Regions from separate parts of the Ruegeria sp. HKCCA4812 genome, predicted to be linked through region 3. Evidence: riboswitches for the same ligand, from Rfam matches in the RefSeq annotation. Region 3 holds a riboswitch; each other region holds the start of a gene.

Region 1 (4,540 bases), on a different contig from region 3:
TCAGGCGCGCTCTGCAAAGGACATTCTGAACGATGCCCGCAACGGCACCGATCTGGTCGCCGAAAAAGCCGCGCAGATTTTTACCACCCATCTGGGTGCCTTGATGGGTGATCTGGCGGTCACCTTGATGCCGGAGGGGGGCGTTTTCCTTGTCGGCGGCGTTGCCGAGAAGAACCGCTGGCTATTCAGTGACAACTTCAAGGATGCGTTCAACGGCGGCGGCCGCTTCAGCGATTTACGCCGCTCCCTGAACCTATACGTGTCCGAACAGGCAGAGTTCGGGATCATCGGCGCAAACAACTTCTGCAAGAACGCGCTGAGACAATAACCAGACTAACCGAAGTTTCTTACCAAAAAGGACCAAGACATGATCCTGTGCTGTGGTGAAGCGCTGATAGATATGATTTCAGAACCGACCGCATCGGGCGCAATTGGTTTTGTGCCACATACTGGTGGTGCGGTTCTGAACACAGCCGTCGCGATGGGACGTCTGGGTGTTCCGGTTGGGATGCTGACAGGTTTGTCATCGGACATGTTCGGCCAACAACTGATCGATGCGCTGAAAGCGAGCCATGTGGACACGACACATGTGATCATCTCGGACCGTCCCACCACGCTTGCCTTTGTGCAGCTCTCGGATGGACACGCGACTTACAGCTTTGTCGATGAAAACACCGCGGGCCGGATGTTGCTGCCCGAAGACATGCCCGATCAGCTTCCTGCCGTCTCTGCCCTGTATCTCGGTGGAATCAGCCTTGCGTGTGAACCTTGCGCAGATGCCTATGCCGCCCTTCTGGACCGCCACGGTTCCGACCGGGCAGTGATGCTGGACCCGAATATCCGCCCGGATTTCATCAAGGATCAAACCCGATTTCGGACGCGTTTGAACCGCATGATCTCGCGTGCGGATATCGTCAAGGTTTCAGACGAGGACCTGGACTGGATCATTCCGGGCGCTGAAGCCGAATCCGCAAAAGCGTCTGTGCTGTTGCAGGCGGGTCCTTCCGTTGTCATCGTCACGCGTGGCAGTGACGGGGCGCACGGTTACCTGGCGGATGGTTCCGAAGTCTCGGTTCCTGTGAAACCCGTTGAAGTGGTCGATACGATCGGCGCAGGTGACACGTTCAACGCCGGCGTTCTGACCGAGCTCAGCCGCGCAGGGCATCTGACCAAGTCAGGTCTGCGCGGATTGACGGTTGAAAGCCTGCAAGCAGCCATGGAACTGGGCGCTGACGTCGCGGCCGTGACCGTTTCCCGAGCCGGGGCGGAACCCCCTTGGGCGCACGAACTTTGATCTGCTGGATGGCATGATGAAACGATCCGAAATCAACCACATCAAGCCCTAGGCCCAGACGTTCATTCAATCTTTCGGCGCCGCGTAGCCGCTCTTTGCGGATTGATCGCCCGAGAAAATGCGCATCTCTTTGGTCGAAACTGTCCGCAGCCGCAGGCTGGGATGGAACATTACCAATTACGCACAAGGCCATTTCGACGAACATTGCCTATTCCCGTTCACTCTACGCAATGGTTAGACGAAGGATCTGAAATCCGGGCGTGGGATGCTCTGTGCAGAAAACTGTTGATCTTTAAAGACAATCAGCTTTCTCCGATGCACCGGCATATTATCAAGGCAGAAGACATCATCAACCGGGGCGGCGGCGATCTCGTTCTGGAAATTCATGCGTCGGATCCAAACGGTGGCGTCGACCGCGACAACCCGGTGACGGTCCCCAGCGATGCCTGCCCTGTAACCTTGCAACCCCAAGAGTACGTGCGGCTGAAGCCGAGGCAAAGCGTAACTCTGATGCCCGGCATCTGGCACGCTTTTTGGGCCGAGCGCGGCGATTGCCTTATTGGCGAGGTATCGACCGTGAATAACGACCGCACCGACATTGGGTTTGAAAAGCCAATTCCACGGTTTTCAAAGGTCGAGAAAGATTCCGAACCGGATTTCCTTCTTGTATCAGACTATTGACACCGTTCGGTCCGGGCTGGCGCAGCAGGACAGCTGGGTCAGCTGTCGCAATTCCATCTACCAACGCCTTCGTCTGCCGCTTGACAAGTCTGGCATTGCCGGACTAGCTGAGCGGGATGGTTCCATAAGGGATGAAAATGGGAACACGGTGCGGCACTGGAATGTGCCAAGTCCGTGACTGCCCCCGCAACTGTAAGCGGTGAGCGACGCCACTTCACCACTGACCCGCATGGGTTGGGAAGGTCGGCCAAGCAACGACCCGCAAGTCAGGAGACCTGCCATCGCACTATGAACCAACCCGAGGCGGGGCGTCTCGGAAGGAGGCTTGATGGCGCGTTTGCGTAATATCTGGGTATGTGCCCTCTGTCTGCGTCTGGCAAACGACGGAGATGGCTATGACCTGCTATTCTGATCACTTTGTTCTGATCTGTTCAACATGTCAGGGGGCGATGTCTGCCGAGGCCGCGCAAGACGTGCTGAATGCCCGGTTGCCTGACGGTTTTGAAACCCGAATGGTGGCGTGCATGGCAGGTTGTGAACGGGCCATGACCGTCGGATTTCAGGCCCCGGGAAAAGCGCAGTACCTGTTTGGCGATATCACGACATCACACGACCTGTCCGCCCTGGTCGAATTCGCGACCCAGTTCGGCGACAGTGACGATGGCTGGACCAGCGCCTCGGACCGCCCCCCTGCCCTTTTCGCAAAGACCTTGTCGCGAATACCCGCATTGCCGTCCGGTGGCGCTTCATGAGTTTTCTGGTTGCCGAGAATTTGGAGTACTATGCTCTTAATGGCGATATCCTGTTGCAGGATGTGTCCTTTCGTCTGGAAGAAGGATCAATTCTGGCAATCGCCGGGCCTAACGGCGCCGGCAAGACCACTCTGCTGAAACTGCTGTGCGGGATCGAACGGGTTATCTTGGGTGATGTTTGGATAGAAGGCCAAAGCCTTCGGACCCTGTCCGCCCGCCAACGTGCCCGCTCCATTGCTGTGGTCGGGCAGCAGGAAATGCCTGACGGGCGGATGCGCCTGCAAGATTATGTTGCGCTGGGGCAAATCCCGATTCAGGGCGAACGTTCGATGGCTCAGCACAAGGCTGATCTGGAACGGGTTCTGACGACGACCGAGCTGTCGCATTTTGCCAACAAAACGATGGGTCAACTGTCCGGCGGAGAACGTCAGCGCGCACATATCGCGCGCGCGTTGGCCCAGAACCCGTCCTTGCTGTTTCTAGACGAGCCAACCAACCATCTGGACCCCGATGCCAAGGGGCACATGCTGTCTCTGGTTGCTGATCTGGGGGTAACGGTCGTCATGATCGTCCATGATCTGGTCATGATCCCGGAATTCGCCACCCATGTGGCGCTGATGAAAGCCACGCGTCTGACGGGGTTCGGGCCTGTTGTCGAAGTTCTGACCCCAGACCGGGTACGTGAGACATTCGGCGTGGATTATCTGTGCTTTCAGCACGAAGGCCGCATGATCCCCGCACTGGATATCCGAAAACGGAAACTGTCATAATAACAGGAACTTAAATATGATGCAGAAACTTTGGCCGGTGGTTGTTTTCGCTGGCTTGGCAGGTGGCGCGGCAGCGGAAGCCGTCACCGTGGACAATTGCGGCGAACCGCTGGCTTTTGACTCGGCGCCGGAACGTCTGGTCGTGCATGACATGAACATGACGGATATGGCCTTTGCGCTCGGCCTTCAGGACAAGATCGTGGGGCTTACCGGAATTACCGGCTGGTACAAAACAAGCCCTGATTTTGATGCTCAGCGTGGCGATATCCCAGAGCTTGCCCCCAAATACCCGACCATTGAAAACCTTGTGGCCGTCGAACCCGATCTGTTTTTTGCCGGTTGGTACTATGGCATGAAACCCGGCGGTGACGTCACGCCCGACACACTGGAACCTTTTGGTATCAAGACCATGATCCTGACCGAAAGCTGCGTGCATCTGGACAAGGATCGCCCCGAGGCCAGCATGAACCTGTTGTTTGATGACGTTCTGCGTCTGGGCAAGGTCATGCATGTCGAAGACAAGGCCGAGGCGCTGGTTGCCGGCTGGAAAGACAAATTGTCAGCCATCGAAGCAAAAACAGCCGATATGGCAAAGCCCCGCGTATTCCTGTTGGACGGACCGGCCGATGCTCCATTCACCGCCGGCAAGTTCGCCATTCCCGATGCGATGATCACAGCGGCGGGTGGCGCGAACGTGACGCATGATCTGGATACCAGCTGGGGTCGCACGTCGTGGGAGGCCGTCGCCGCGGCTAACCCGGAATTTCTGGTGCTGCTCGACTATCAGTCCGGCAACGGCGCAGAGGACGCTTTCCAGTTCCTCAAGGATCACCCGGTAATGTCACAAACGGACGCGGTAAAGAACGAGCGCTGGATTGGCCTGCGTTACGAGGAACTGACGCCCGGTCCGGCAAATATCGAGGCGATCGAGAAGATGGCGAAGGCGATGCACCCGGAGATCAACTGATATGGTCCAATTGGGCCGTTTGATTTTGCTGGGGGCGGTTGTTCTGACCGCCCTTTTGCTGTTGTCCATCGTCTAC
Region 2 (4,540 bases), on a different contig from region 3:
GGTCCTTCTGACCGCTGTCTTCATCCGTGCAAGGCTGCTGAGCTTTCGCGCGCAATCGCCGTCCGATTACAGTGGCACCGGGCCAAATTTTTCGCTGAAAAAACACCTGAACGGAGAGATCTTGTCCGAGGGCCTGATCTATGGCCCCAACGGCAAAATGTCGAACAGTTTTGTCGCGCGCATGTCCGGCGAATGGCAAGGCAACTCTGGCACGCTGACCGAATACTTCACCTATTCCAACGGAAAACAGATGACCCGCAAATGGTACCTGACGCTGGGAACTGGCAACACGTTCACGGCAATGGCGGATGATATCGTGGGCGAAGGTCGGGGCATCATCTCGGGGTCCACGGTGAAACTGACCTATCGTATCATTCTGCCAGATGACGCCGGTGGACATACGTTGGATGTCACCGATTGGATGTATATGACAGAAACCGGCGTCATCATGAATCGGTCCGAGATGCGCAAGTTTGGCGTCAAGGTCGCGGAACTGATCGCCACAATGCGTCCAAGCCCCAGTTCGAAACCGATTCATCCAAGTGGGTCAAACGGGTATGACGCGACTTCGGAAAGGAAGCCGTTGCAATGATCACCTTTCGCTCTTTCATCGCCTGCGTCGCCATCGTAAGCCTTGCGCTTCTTGCCGCCTGCTCCAGCAAACCGAAGGTACCAAAAACGTTTCTGTCGGACCGGCAGTTGAACCTCGAGGAATTTTTCGAAGGCAAAACAGTGGCCTACGGTCAGTTTCAGGATGTTTTGGGAAATATCCCCCGCAGATTCACGGTTGATATCGACGGGACATGGGACGGCGAAACCCTGACACTGGTCGAAGACTTCGTCTACGACGATGGCGCGACGGAACAACGCATCTGGACATTGACCAAAACCGGAGAGGATACGTGGACCGGTACGGCTCCTGGCGTACTGGGTACCGCCAGCGGGATTGAACGCGGGGATACGTTCAACTGGAAATACAAGATCGACCTGCCGATCAAGGACGGGACCATGCGTGTCAAATTCGACGATTGGATGTGGCTGCTGGATGACGACCGTCTGCTGAACCGCGCCTATGTCTCACGCTATGGCGTCCGTCTGGGTGAAGTCATCCTGTTCTTCGAGAAGAAATAGGGCCGCCAGGCCCGGTTTCATCACAAAAGTCAGTAGAAAATAAACTCGTCCACCAATGCTGTCGTCGATCCCTTGACCTCACCGGCCCTGTTCGCCCTTGGCCCGTCCGGGGCTGCACCCTCGGCGCGTTCGCAGCCGTCGACCTTCAAGCGCGCGCGTTCTATCTGCCCCCAGAGGAAAAACAGGCCATCTCGTTTTCCCATGAGGCGCGAAGGAACTGTTGTCCGCAAAACACCTGTTTTCGGTTTTGGCATCTGCTCTCTTACTGCCTCCGGTGTTTTCCACCATTTTCGGAAAACGTAATGGTTTTTCCCGAAAAAGACAATTTTTTATGGACAAAATGAGGTTTTCTACCGGCCGTTGACAGGATGGACTGGCAACTCTCGCATGACGGATATTGGCCTTTTTCACCTGCCCCATTGAAAGCCAGCACTATCCCGAACGGATCAACTTCACCTAAAAGGGTTTGCTGCAAACCTCCTTCACTTGGCCCGACACTCTCTTTTTCAGCCATGCTCAGGCGACGCGCAGCGTTTGGTTTCTGATCAGAGCAGCCGGCCTTCGCCGTCGCGGTTGGGGGTCAATTTTACGGCGCGGATGTCAGACGTGGCCGCATCCATCGCAAGGCCATCGGCCACCGCAAAACGCCATGCTGGCGGGCCTGCCACGCCCCTGTGCCAAGGACTGTGGTCCCGGCGCCGTCCACTCTGCCGGAATATTTCTATGTCTGTTTTGAAACCGGAAATGTCGCAAGCATTTCAGCGCCCAAGCGGGTAAAAAGTAGGCTGCCATCGTGAGGTGCCGCTGTTTGATTCTCAGACAGCGGAGAATTGGGAAGCCGGTGGAATTCCGGCACTGCCCCCGCAACGGTAAGGAAGGTCAGGTTCGACAATCAACCACTGGGACGAGGATCCCGGGAAGGTGTCGCAACCGGGTGCAAGCCCCTTTCAAGTCCGGAAACCAGCCTTGCAGATATGTCAAACCGCGGGTGGCGGTGGGGGCACGGGTTTCGGACGTGGTCCTCGCGCGCCTCCGGACGGTTCCTCCCTGTCATCTGCCCAAGCAATGCCGCGGGGCGCGGCAGGAGAGCCAGAAGTGAACAATGTCCAAAACCTGTTGGCGCGTCGAATCCCGGGCTATGCTCTGGAACGGGCCTTTTACACCGACCCCGAGATCTTTCAGACCGACCTGGAAACCATCCACTATCGCGAATGGCTCTTTGCCATTCCTGCTTGCGAACTGGTGAAAGTCGGCGACTATGTAACATACAACGTGGGTGCCTATCGCGTGATCATCGTGCGCGGCGCCGACAACCAGATCCGGGCGTTTCACAACACCTGCCGCCATCGCGGCTCGATCATATGCAAGGCGGCAAAAGGCAACGCGCCGAAGCTGGTTTGCCCATATCACCAATGGACCTACGAGCTTGACGGCTCATTGCTGTGGGCTCGCGACATGGGGCCGGAGTTTGATCCCAGACAGCATGGTTTGAAGACGGTTCATTGCCGCGAGCTGGCCGGGTTGGTTTACATCTGTCTGGCGGATGTCGCCCCGGATTTTGACACGTTCGCCAATATCGCGCGCCCGTATCTTGAGCCGCATGATCTTGCGAATGCCAAGGTCGCCTTCGAAAGCACGATCATCGAGAACGGCAACTGGAAGCTGGTCTGGGAAAACAATCGCGAGTGCTATCACTGCGGCGGCAACCACCCTGCGCTGTGCCGGACCTTCCCTGATGATCCGGGCGTGACGGGGATCGAAGGCGGTGAAACCCCAGCCTATATGCAAGCCCATTTCGACAGGTGCCAGGCAGCGGGTATGCCATCGCAGTTCTACCTGCACGAGGACGGCCAATATCGACTGGCGCGGATGCCGCTGAAAGAAGGGGCCGAGAGTTATACGATGGACGGGAAATCCGCCGTGCGCCGTTGGTTGGGCCGGTCGCCCTTTGCGGATGCGGGATCGCTTTTGAAGTTCCACTATCCGACCACGTGGAACCACTTTCTTGCCGATCACTCGATTGTTTTCCGCGTCACGCCGATCAGCCCGACAGAGACCGAGGTCACGACCAAATGGCTGGTCAACAAGGATGCGGTTGAAGGCGTTGACTATGACGTGAAACGCCTGACCGAAGTCTGGGTCGCCACGAATGACGAAGATCGACAGGTGGTCGAGGACAACCAGCAGGGCATCAACAGCCCGGCCTATGTGCCCGGCCCATATTCAGCCATTCAGGAATCCGGTGTGCTGCAATTCGTGGATTGGTATTGCAACACAGTGTCGGCCCGCCTGGCCCCTGACTCCCTGGCGGCGGAGTAAGTCTGATGAAAGACCTGAACACGCTTTCATCAGCCGTCTGGCAGGATGGAGAGATGCTGGAATGTGTCTCGGTCGTGCCCGAGATGCCGAACACTGCCAGCTTTTCGTTCCGTGCCCCCTCGGGGGCGCAGTTCGCCTATTACCCTGGTCAGTTCCTGACGCTCGAGATTCCGGCGCCCGGCCAGCCCGGAGGCGTTGTGCATCGCACCTACACGATCTCATCGTCGCCGTCGCGGCCGCGGTCGATCACCATCACCGCCAAAGCGCAACCCGACAGTATCGGCACGCGCTGGATGCTGGACAATCTTCAACCCGGCATGCGGATCAAGGCCATTGGGCCCGCGGGCCTGTTCACCAACGCGTTGAGCGATGCGCGCAAGTTCCTGTTTATCTCGGCTGGCTCGGGCATCACCCCGATGATGTCGATGACCACCTGTATGTGGGACGAAGGCCGCGATCTGGACGTTGTCTTCATCAACTGCGCCAAAAGGCCATCCGAGATCATCTTCCGCCAGCGCTTGGAACAGATGGCCAGCCGCACGGATGGTTTGGACCTGAAATTCGTGGTGGAAGAGCCGGACCGCTACCGCCCATGGACGGGATATCAGGGTCAGTTCAACCAATTGATGCTGGGCCTGATGGCGCCGGATTACCTAGAACGCGAAGTCTATTGCTGCGGTCCTGAGCCCTTCATGCAAGCAGTACGCGACGCGCTGGCCGGTCTTGGTTTTGATATGAACAACTACCATCAGGAAAGCTTCGGCGCGCCGGTGGAAACCGAGGCGGATCAGCCCGAGTTGGATGACGTTGTTCTGGACGACGACAGCAGCGCCGAGATCCTGTTCGCGACCTCGGGCGTGACGGCCAAGGTTGCCGAGACCGACACGGTGCTTGCCGCCGCCCGCTCGGTTGGCCTGAACATTCCGTCAGGCTGTACCTTCGGCGTATGCGGGACCTGCAAGGTCAAGAAAACTGCCGGCGAGGTCCATATGGTCCACAACGGAGGCATCTCGGAAGACGACATCGACGCGGGGTACATTCTGGCCTGCTGCTCGAACCCGATCGGCAAGGTCGAAATCGAGGTTTAGGC
Region 3 (4,540 bases):
CAAAAACAACTGCCATGACGATCCGCATCCGGGGATCCAGCTGGCTGATCAAACCTTTTGGCCCGTCACCGGCTTCGGACAGTGTTTTTTCCTTGTGCCCCAGAACGTGTGCCATCAGGACGCCAGCTTGCGGCGGGCCACCATGTAAAAGCCCAGACCAAACAGACCAACGATGTACCCGATCCCGCCAAGGATGGTTTGCAAGTCATTCTGTTCGCGATAGGCCGCAATCTCGCGCCTGAGCGGGCGCAATTCGTCACGTACGGCCTTGGCGATAACCTGCTGCTCTTCGGCGCTGAGAGACGCCGCCGAACCGCTGGCCTGCGTCACAGCAGCCGAAGATGAGTCACCGTTTTCTGCCACGGCAACGCCCATGATCCGCGCGACATCTTCGGCAGACATCGTGACTTCGGCCACATGCCCGGCGCCAAGGTCGGCAAAGAAGGTGTGCGCCACGGCCGAGGTCGGCGTGTAGACAAAAAAACCGTCCGCATCCGTGACCGATCGACCCAGCTCGGCCCCATCCGGGCCGGTGACAATGACCTCGGTGCCGTTTGCCATGTCGCCGTTAGAAAAGCCAATTTCGCCCTCGATGACGTCTCCCGACTCGAAAACGCCGGCTATGACCTTGTGCGCCAGGGCAGGCACAGGTGCGCAGCACACGGCCAATATGACAACCAGATGCTTCATGTGGCTGCTCCTCTGAAAAACAGCTCGGGCTTGACCTTGCGCGCCAACAACACGGCGAACCCGGTCAAAATCGCCTCGATGGCCATGACAGGAATATGGGCGAAGAAAACAAGCTTGGCGGCAGGCAGAAATTCATCCCCCGACAGCGCCAGGGAAAACGCGACCATGCCGGTTGTCGCTGCAATCGCAAATGCGCCGCCGACGCCCCCCCAAATCGCACCTTGCAAAGGCGTTCCACGCGCGATCAGACGACCGAACAACATTCCGGCCACCACTGCGGGAAAGGCGATATTGACGGTGTTGATCCCCAACACCGTCAACCCGCCAAAGCCGAAAAAGACCGCCTGTAGCAAAAGCCCGACGAACAAAGCCGGGAATGCGGCCCAACCAAGCAGCAGCCCGGCCATGCCGTTGAGGATCAGATGGACCGACGACGGACCAATGGGCACGTGGATCAAGGATGCCACGAAGAAACTGGCTGACAGCACGCCCGCAGTGGGGATGCGATCAAGATCCAGAGACCTGAGACCCATGGCGATCCCGCCCGCGGCGGCTATGGCGCCGCCAATTACAACCGGGTTGGAAAGGGCTCCGTCGACGATGTGCATCTGGGGTTACTCCAGATCCCAGGCACGAATCCAGATGACCGCATCCTGGCTGAGTTCTTTGCCCTCATGTTCGGTTGCCGGACCGGAACCAAGGGCAGCGAAACCCCAGTAACCGGCTTTTGGAACGCCGAACGAAAAATACCCGTTGTCGTCAGATATTGCGACCACCGCACCACCCGGCATAGGAGACACTTTCGGTGCAGAAGCGGCCGAGCTTTCCATGTCGGGTTCCGCGGCCATGTACTCGATCTCGATCTCGGCGCCCGAAACCGGCTGACCATCAGCCAGCACACGGCCCGTGAAAGTCGAACCCGCGATGATGTTGGTCGGCTTGTTCAGCGGGATAATCTCGGTCGCTAGCCCCACAGGATTCATCCAGTCGGTCGGCAATTCGTTACGGTTCAGGAAGGCTTTGGTGAGCTGTTGGATATAAATGTCTTCGGATTCCTCGTAATAAGGCTGAGGAACCGTCACCAGCACATAGTCGCCCGAACGTTTGACCGGGACACTGCCCTTGAACGCCGCGCCCTCGTTTTCCCCGCCGGTGAAACGGATAGGTTCCAGCGTGTCCAGCAAATCGGTCTTTTCACCGTTGTGGATCACATAGAATTCCTGCGGCTTTTCAAGATCCATGACATGGCCATTCTCGAATGGATGCCAGAAAATCAGTTTGACCGGCACATCGCCCGGTTTCTCGATCATGGTGTCCGTGGTGTATTCCAAAAGGAAATGCGCATTTGCGATGGCAGGAAGAGCCACCGCGGCAGCGGCTGCGCTGAGCAGCGTTTTCATGAACAGTCGTCCTTGTCCCGTCGCGCCAATCCCGGCGCGAAATTCGTTTTGACCACGGGACATTCAACGCCAAATTACCCTTTCAGGCATCCTGGTCCGACGCACATCCCGTCGCCGATTAGGAGTACCCGTTAGAGGGCACATGTCCGGCAGGTATCCTGACTTGCGGGTCAAAGCGTTGGACTGGCCTTCCCGGGCAACCCCCAGTGGCGTTTCAGCCCTGCTCGCCGCTTACAGTTGCGGGTGCAGTTGCGGAATTGGGCCTGAGCCCGCACCGCATTCCCTATTGATTCCAGAGCAAGCCCCGGAACCGGACATGCCGAGCGGCTTGCCAGACAACTCAGCCCTCCGTCAACGAAAATGTGTTACGGCCATCGAAAATAATGAGCTCGGCAGTTTGCGAGAGTGAACCAGTTTGTGAAATATCCAAGGCAACAAGGTGATTTCACATCTAAGCTTCTGAAAGATACCTTTCCGACAACGGCAGGCTCGCCGCGCCCAGTGAGCGTGCTTCCGGGCCCACGGTCCCTGCCAGCACGGCAGGGCGCTCGAGACCGGTCAGGTTAAGCTCAGACAGTTTGTCTTCGACCATTTCAACCAAACGCGCCTTGATGTCCTGCGGCATCCAGCCGTCAATCTTCACGCATTCGAAATCTATCAGGCTACAGGACGAGACAATCGCATAGGCAATCCCACTCGCCGTCTGTTTCAACCAGTATTCCAGTTGAACTTTTGGCACATCCCAACGCTGGGTCGTTTCCCAAATGGAATGCGACGTGACACCTGCTGTGGTGATTGCACGCTCGAGCACATACAGGCTGGCCACGTCGATAAGGGGTCTGACACCACCGGCATCATCTGGCACAGGCAAGGGGCCGATTGCGCCCGCGTTTCCACGTCCCGAAAAGATTGCGCCATTGAGGACCACACCGCCGCCAATGAAAAACCCGATATAGAAGTACAGGAAATCCCTGGGCCCATCGGCTGGACCGAATACCAATTCCGCCCCACAAGCCGCAGTGGCGTCATTTTGCAGGAATACCGGAATATCGAGGCGCCGCGCCAGGTCAGCCTTCAGGTCTGATACGCGCCACGGGTCCATTTCTTCCTGAGGAACCTGAAGGGTCTGGGCCCAGTCCCATAGGTAGAACGGCATGGCAATCCCAAGTCCCGCAATCCTGCCTTTGGCCTCAGGCGACATGGATGATATCATTTTGCCCAGACTCTCAGTGGAAAACTCCAAAGTGGCTTTCGGCGTTGGATAGTCATAGGTTCGCCGATCGCGTTGCCGCACATTTCCGACAAAGTCAGTCAAAACCAACTCGGCACTGCGACGCCCCACCTTGAGCCCAAAGAAAAAGGCACCATCCGGGTTAAGTCGCATGGGAACGGAAGGTTGCCCGACTTTCCCGCGGACCGGTTCACCGCGCAAAAGCAAACCATCCTTCTCCAACAGTCGCATAATGACGGAAACGGTTTGTGCCGACAGTCCGGTCATGCGCGCGATCTCGGACTTCGCAAGCGCCTGGTGACGCCGGACAAGCGACAATACAAGCCGTTCGTTCCGGGCCCGCATCCCGCTTTGGTTGGTTCCGCGTACCTCTGACCCGTGCAGGCCAATCGAATTTTTCCGAGATGAATTTTCCGGCACGACCACCCCTTTCCTGTTGAAGAATGAGAAAGCCCGCCCGCACTGTCAATAATAAATAAGAGTGATTTATTTATTGACTCAAAATTCGAATCTTGTGATTGTTTCTTATGGGGTCAGGATTTTTTGCCTGATCGCCCTCGTGCCCTACTCGGCATAGAAAAAACTGGGAGGATAATCGATGAAACTTGCAAAACTTGCGGGTGCTGCTGCGCTCGGGGTTACTGCCATGGCTGGCAGCGCAATGGCGGAAGGCGAAACTGTTTGCCTGATCACCAAGACGGACACCAACCCGTTCTTTGTCAAAATGAAAGAAGGTGCGACTGCAAAAGCGGAAGAGCTGGGAATGACGCTCAAAGCCTTTGCGGGCAAAGTTGACGGTGACCATGAAACGCAGGTGCAAGCCATTGAGACCTGCATTCTGGACGGCGCCAAAGGCATTCTGCTGACGGCCTCGGACACATCATCCATCGTTCCGGCCGTGAAGCAGGCGCGGGATGCAGGTGTTCTGGTTATCGCTCTGGATACGCCGCTGGAACCCATTGACTCGGCTGACGCGACCTTTGCCACGGACAATTTCCTGGCCGGGCTGCTGATTGGACAATGGGCCAAAGCCACGCTGGGCGACGCGGCCAACGACGCGAAAATTGCGACACTGGATCTTGCCGTCAGTCAGCCGACAGTGGATGTGCTGCGCAATCAGGGTTTCCTGCAAGGCTTTGGTGTCGATCTGGCGGACCCGAACGTAATCGGTGATGAAGATGACCCCCGTCTTGTCGGAAGTGATGTCACTGCCGGCAAC
Region 4 (4,540 bases), on a different contig from region 3:
CGAAAACGACGTGGCGTTGACAATGGCCGATGGGTTCAGCGCAACAACCTGTTCCCGCAACCAGTCGGCAGCCACGGGCGCCTTGAGAGACGGGGCAAACAGGCCCACCGCCGCGTATCCACGGGCGCGCAGGCTGCGGATCAGGGCGGCGATCGGGGCGGTGTCTGCCGAGGTCAGGTAAGCGCGGTAAAAGGTGACGAGGATTCGTTTGGCCGTGCCTTCGAACGCGGTTTCCACCGGGATTACGCCGCGATCCGGACACCACGTGCCACATTCGGGCAAGGTCTTGGCGCCCATCACCGGAGCGGCATAAAGCCCCGCCGCCAAAGCCATCTGTGCCAGCGCCGCCTGTGCCGCGACCTCGCCGCCGGTATCGCACAGATGCGCCAGACGTCGCAGGGTCGAGACCGGCAGGGTGGAATAGTCATCCAGCCGCGTGTCCTCGCGCCCGTCAGCGGGCAGCACCGCCAGCGCGATGCCCTTGGCCTGCGCCAGCGCCAGAACCTGCTGCAACCCATAAGCCCAGTAGGGCACCCCGCCGATCAGACGGATCAGAATGCCCTTGGCGCCCTCGAGCGTTTGTTCGACATAGGTATCGACCGACAACGGGTGTTTCAGCGCCGTCAAATTCGCCAGCCGCAGGGTCGGCATTCGCCCTTCCGGTCCGCCACCACGATGCCAGCCCGCCGCGAAAGCACCCAGATCGCTGTCCGAAAAGGACAGCACCACCAGATCCGCCGGGCTCTGGCCCAGATCGGTTGGGGTCTCGGTTTCCTCGAGCCCGTGGCTTTCGCGGAAGACGACGTGCATGTGTCTTACTCGGCAGCCTCACGCACACCCACGAGGATTTCGCGGATTTCCGCCTCTTTGATATCGTCATGCTCGGCGATGACGACCAGACGCGAACGGCGTTCTTCACCGGGTTCCCACGGGCGGTCATACTGGTGACGCACGCGGGCACCCACTGCCTGAACCAGCAGGCGCATGGGTTTGCCCTGAACGGCGGCATAACCTTTGACGCGCAGGATGTTCAGCTCATTGGCCAAGCGTTCGATATTGGCGACCAGTTGGGCCGGATCGGTCTGCTCGGGCAGCTCGACGATGATGCTTTCGAAATCGTCATGCTCGTGATCGTGATGGCCGTCGTGATGCGAGGGTCGGGCGTCCATGTCATCCTCGGCGGCGGCTTCCAGACCCAGCACAACGCGCACGTCCACGGCACCTTCGGCCACTTCGACGACGGGCAGGGGGCGCGGCGCCTCGGCGGCGATGATCTCGCGCGCTTTGGCCACGCCTTCGGGGCCGGCGAGGTCGGGCTTGGTCAGCAGGATGATGTCGGCGCACGAGATCTGATCCTCGAACACCTCGGACAGGGGCGTTTCGTGGTCGATCGAGTCATCGGCCATGCGCTGGGCGTCCACCGCTTCGACATTGGGCGCGAAACGGCCTGCGGCCACAGCCTCGGCATCGGCCAAGGCGATCACGCCGTCGACGGTGATCTTCGAGCGGATGTCAGGCCAGTCGAATGCCTTGAGCAGCGGTTTCGGCAGGGCCAGACCGCTGGTTTCGATCAGGATATGATCCGGGCGCGGCTCCAACGCCATCAGGGCCTCGATGGTGGGAATGAAATCATCTGCCACGGTGCAGCAGATGCAGCCATTGGCCAGTTCCATGATGTTTTCCGCCGGGCAATCAGGAATGGCGCAGGATTTCAGGATGTCGCCATCGACGCCTACATCGCCGAACTCGTTGACCACGACGGCAAGGCGCTTGCCCTGCGGGTTCTGCATCAGGTGACGCACCAAAGTGGTCTTGCCCGAGCCCAGAAAGCCGGTGATCACTGTGACGGGGAGTTTTTCGAGGTTCGACATGTCAGGCTCCAATCGGGGGAATGCGCGAGGCACAGTTCTTGCGAAAATGTTCGGGGCGTTCGCGCCATTTCACCAAACCATCTTCAGTGGCCAGATACTTGGTCGCGCCGTCGACGATGACGTCGACATGATCTGTTTCGTTCAGGTTTTCATACACGAAGGTCCAGCGGCCCGGCCCGCGCAACACGATCGAACAGCCTTGATCGCAGTTTGACAGGCATTCAACGGCTTTCAGGGTGACACCGTCGGGCAGGTCTGCCTGTTCCAGGGCCTTGTGCAACAAAGCGCCCGGGCGTTGCGCGTCATCTTCGACAGGCAGGCCGCGACGGCAGGTGGTACAGACCAGCAACTCGACTGGTGCGGTCTCGGTCATGTCTCTCATCCCCCCAAATCCTCTTCGCGGGGGACGGGGTTTCATGCGGGCCACGATTGGTCATGGACCCGACACCGGAACACCCCGCCCGGTTTCAACTTCGGTTGTTGGCAGGTCTCCCGGCTTGCGGATGCCAGAGGCGGGCCTCTGTCGGATGTCCCGCCTTCCCGGCTTTCGAGCCAGTGGCATTGGGCATCCTCTCCGTTCACGGTCGCGGGGGCGGCTGCGTTTGGCGGCAAGACCGTTGACGCATTCCCTTTTCATCGGCTGTCACCGACACCAACGAAAGGGACATGCGGCACCGCTGGCCTGCTTGTCAAGCGAGTCGCGCGCAACAATTATGCAGAGGCATGGAAAGCGACCTGTGGGCGTCGATGGGCGGCATGGTGTGCCGGGACCCAGCCCGAGATGGGCCGGACGACGAACGGTATCTCAGCAAGGGGCGTAGACTATGGCCAACCGGTGCCTCGACTGAACCTGTCCAGATGATGGGTAAAGACCACCGAACACCCCGGATACTCTTGCGCTAATAGATGACGTTTATCATGAGCAGCGAGACGACCAGAAACAGCGCCGTCATTATTCCGCCGGAGCGGACGAAATCCATCACCTTGTATCCGGCCGGACCCATGATCAACGCGTTTACCTGATGGGTTGGGATGATGAAGCTGTTCGAGGTCGATATGGCGACCGTCAGGGCAAAGACGGCTGGGTTTCCACCCGCCGCCACCGCAATTGATACCGCCAGAGGCACCAGCAGAACCGTGGCCCCCACGTTGGACATGACCAAAGAAAAGGCCGTCGCCAGAACGGCGATGCCGGTTTGCAGCGACCAGAGCGGCCAGCCGTCCAGAATTATCATGATCTGCTGCGCGATCCACGCGGCCGTGCCTGTGTTCTGCACGGCTTGTCCCAAAGGTATGAGGCAGGCGAGCAGGAATACGGTGTTCCATCCGACCGCGCGGTATGCCTCGTCCACGCTGAGCACACGGGTCAGCATCATGCCCACCGCGCCGGTAAGAAGACAGAGTGAAAGCCGGACATCCGTGAACAGGATCAACGACAGCGAAATGGCGAAGAATGCCAGGGCCCAGCCGACTTTTTGCGGCCGCAGCTCGTCCTGAGGAAAGTCCGTCGTCACGACGACGAAATCCGGATCTCGTTTGATCCGCATCAGGTTGTCCCATCTGGTATGTGCCACAAGCATGTCGCCCGCCTGAAACTTTTCGAGCCCGATCTGAGTGGATTCGTGATCCTCGGTCTCGACATGGCTCAGCGTCTCTTCGCCGCGGTGAATGGCCAGCAGCGACATCCCGTAGGTCTTGCGAAACAAAAGCTCGCGGGGGCATTTGCCGATCAGCTTGCTGTCGGGCGTGATGACCACCTCGGCCACGCCTGCATTGGTTGGGGCGAACTCTTCGACGAAAATGTCCAAATCCGGAAGAACGGTCAGCCCGTATTTCTCGGCGAACTTCTCGACCTCCCAACGGCGGCCGACGATGGCCAGCCGACACGGCGCTGCTATTTCCGCTGTCAAAACCTGAACCATCGAGGTTTTGCCGCGATAGAAGGTGGAAATGATGTACAGGTGGTTTTCGTGGTTGATGTCGGCCAGAATCTCGCCGACCAAGGGGCTGTCCTCGGGCACCACGACTTCGAACACATCGGCTTTGAGGCCATAGACCCTTTGCAGGTATTCCTGTGTCCCTTGTCCGGTACCCGTATTGTCAGGTCCTTCAGCCTCGGGCAAAACCCAGCGTCCCAACAGCAGAAAGTAACCAATTCCCGTCAGGATCAGAACCGCACCGATCGGCGTGACCGAGAACAGGCCGAAGGGCTCCATTTTCTGAGAGGCCGGCAGATTGTCATTTGCCGTCAGGATCAGATCGTTCAGCAGGATAAGAGGAGACGACCCCACCATCGTCATTGTGCCGCCCAAAATGGCGCAGAATCCCATCGGCATGAGCAGGCGCGACAGCGGTATGCCCGACCGTGTGGAAATTCGGCTGACAACCGGCAGAAACAGAGCAGCGGCGCCGACATTCTGCATGAACGAGGATATGACGCCAACGGTGCCGGAAATGATTGGTACAACCCTGCCTTCGGATTTGCCGCCGTATTTGAGGATGACGGCAGCCACCTTGTTCATGATCCCCGTCTTGTCCAGACCGGCCCCGACGATCATGACCGCAATGATCGAGATGACGGCATTGGATGCGAAGCCGTCGAACAGAAGGGTGACATCCGCCAGATTTCCCAGCCCGGGTGCGTAGCTGAGCAAGCCTATGAGAACCAG

What was found. Region 3 has a riboswitch for cobalamin ahead of GOW04_RS20970 (DUF4198 domain-containing protein). Riboswitches for the same ligand answer to the same signal wherever they lie in the genome.
Region 1: another riboswitch for cobalamin. It lies ahead of GOW04_RS08645 (DUF1636 domain-containing protein); the one in region 3 lies ahead of GOW04_RS20970 (DUF4198 domain-containing protein).
Region 2: another riboswitch for cobalamin. It lies ahead of GOW04_RS17015 (aromatic ring-hydroxylating dioxygenase subunit alpha); the one in region 3 lies ahead of GOW04_RS20970 (DUF4198 domain-containing protein).
Region 4: another riboswitch for cobalamin. It lies ahead of GOW04_RS07060 (DUF1636 domain-containing protein); the one in region 3 lies ahead of GOW04_RS20970 (DUF4198 domain-containing protein).

What each region holds. Positions count from the first base shown of each region.
Region 1 is NZ_WQFQ01000002.1:253,826-258,365, forward strand. Features, by position in the region: gene GOW04_RS21910 (ROK family protein) at 1-328, shown strand, start outside; gene GOW04_RS08635 (carbohydrate kinase) at 368-1,294, shown strand; gene GOW04_RS22215 (D-lyxose/D-mannose family sugar isomerase) at 1,413-1,532, shown strand; gene GOW04_RS22220 (D-lyxose/D-mannose family sugar isomerase) at 1,610-1,975, shown strand; cobalamin riboswitch at 2,076-2,273, shown strand; gene GOW04_RS08645 (DUF1636 domain-containing protein) at 2,371-2,727, shown strand; gene GOW04_RS08650 (ABC transporter ATP-binding protein) at 2,724-3,497, shown strand; gene GOW04_RS08655 (ABC transporter substrate-binding protein) at 3,514-4,464, shown strand; gene GOW04_RS08660 (iron ABC transporter permease) at 4,466-4,540, shown strand, end outside.
Region 2 is NZ_WQFQ01000007.1:29,728-34,267, reverse strand. Features, by position in the region: gene GOW04_RS17035 (DUF3833 domain-containing protein) at 1-592, shown strand, start outside; gene GOW04_RS17030 (DUF3833 family protein) at 589-1,131, shown strand; gene GOW04_RS17025 (hypothetical protein) at 1,161-1,334, opposite strand; gene GOW04_RS17020 (hypothetical protein) at 1,394-1,645, opposite strand; gene GOW04_RS22030 (hypothetical protein) at 1,677-1,799, opposite strand; cobalamin riboswitch at 1,911-2,115, shown strand; gene GOW04_RS17015 (aromatic ring-hydroxylating dioxygenase subunit alpha) at 2,197-3,450, shown strand; gene GOW04_RS17010 (hybrid-cluster NAD(P)-dependent oxidoreductase) at 3,456-4,538, shown strand.
Region 3 is NZ_WQFQ01000013.1:19,046-23,585, reverse strand. Features, by position in the region: gene cbiQ (cobalt ECF transporter T component CbiQ) at 1-115, opposite strand, end outside; gene GOW04_RS20980 (cobalt ABC transporter permease) at 115-690, opposite strand; gene cbiM (cobalt transporter CbiM) at 687-1,298, opposite strand; gene GOW04_RS20970 (DUF4198 domain-containing protein) at 1,305-2,090, opposite strand; cobalamin riboswitch at 2,221-2,420, opposite strand; gene GOW04_RS20965 (ROK family transcriptional regulator) at 2,542-3,666, opposite strand; gene GOW04_RS20960 (sugar ABC transporter substrate-binding protein) at 3,920-4,540, shown strand, end outside.
Region 4 is NZ_WQFQ01000001.1:1,432,299-1,436,838, reverse strand. Features, by position in the region: gene cobN (cobaltochelatase subunit CobN) at 1-810, opposite strand, end outside; gene cobW (cobalamin biosynthesis protein CobW) at 816-1,871, opposite strand; gene GOW04_RS07060 (DUF1636 domain-containing protein) at 1,873-2,244, opposite strand; cobalamin riboswitch at 2,336-2,543, opposite strand; gene GOW04_RS07055 (hypothetical protein) at 2,595-2,774, shown strand; gene GOW04_RS07050 (SLC13 family permease) at 2,771-4,540, opposite strand, start outside.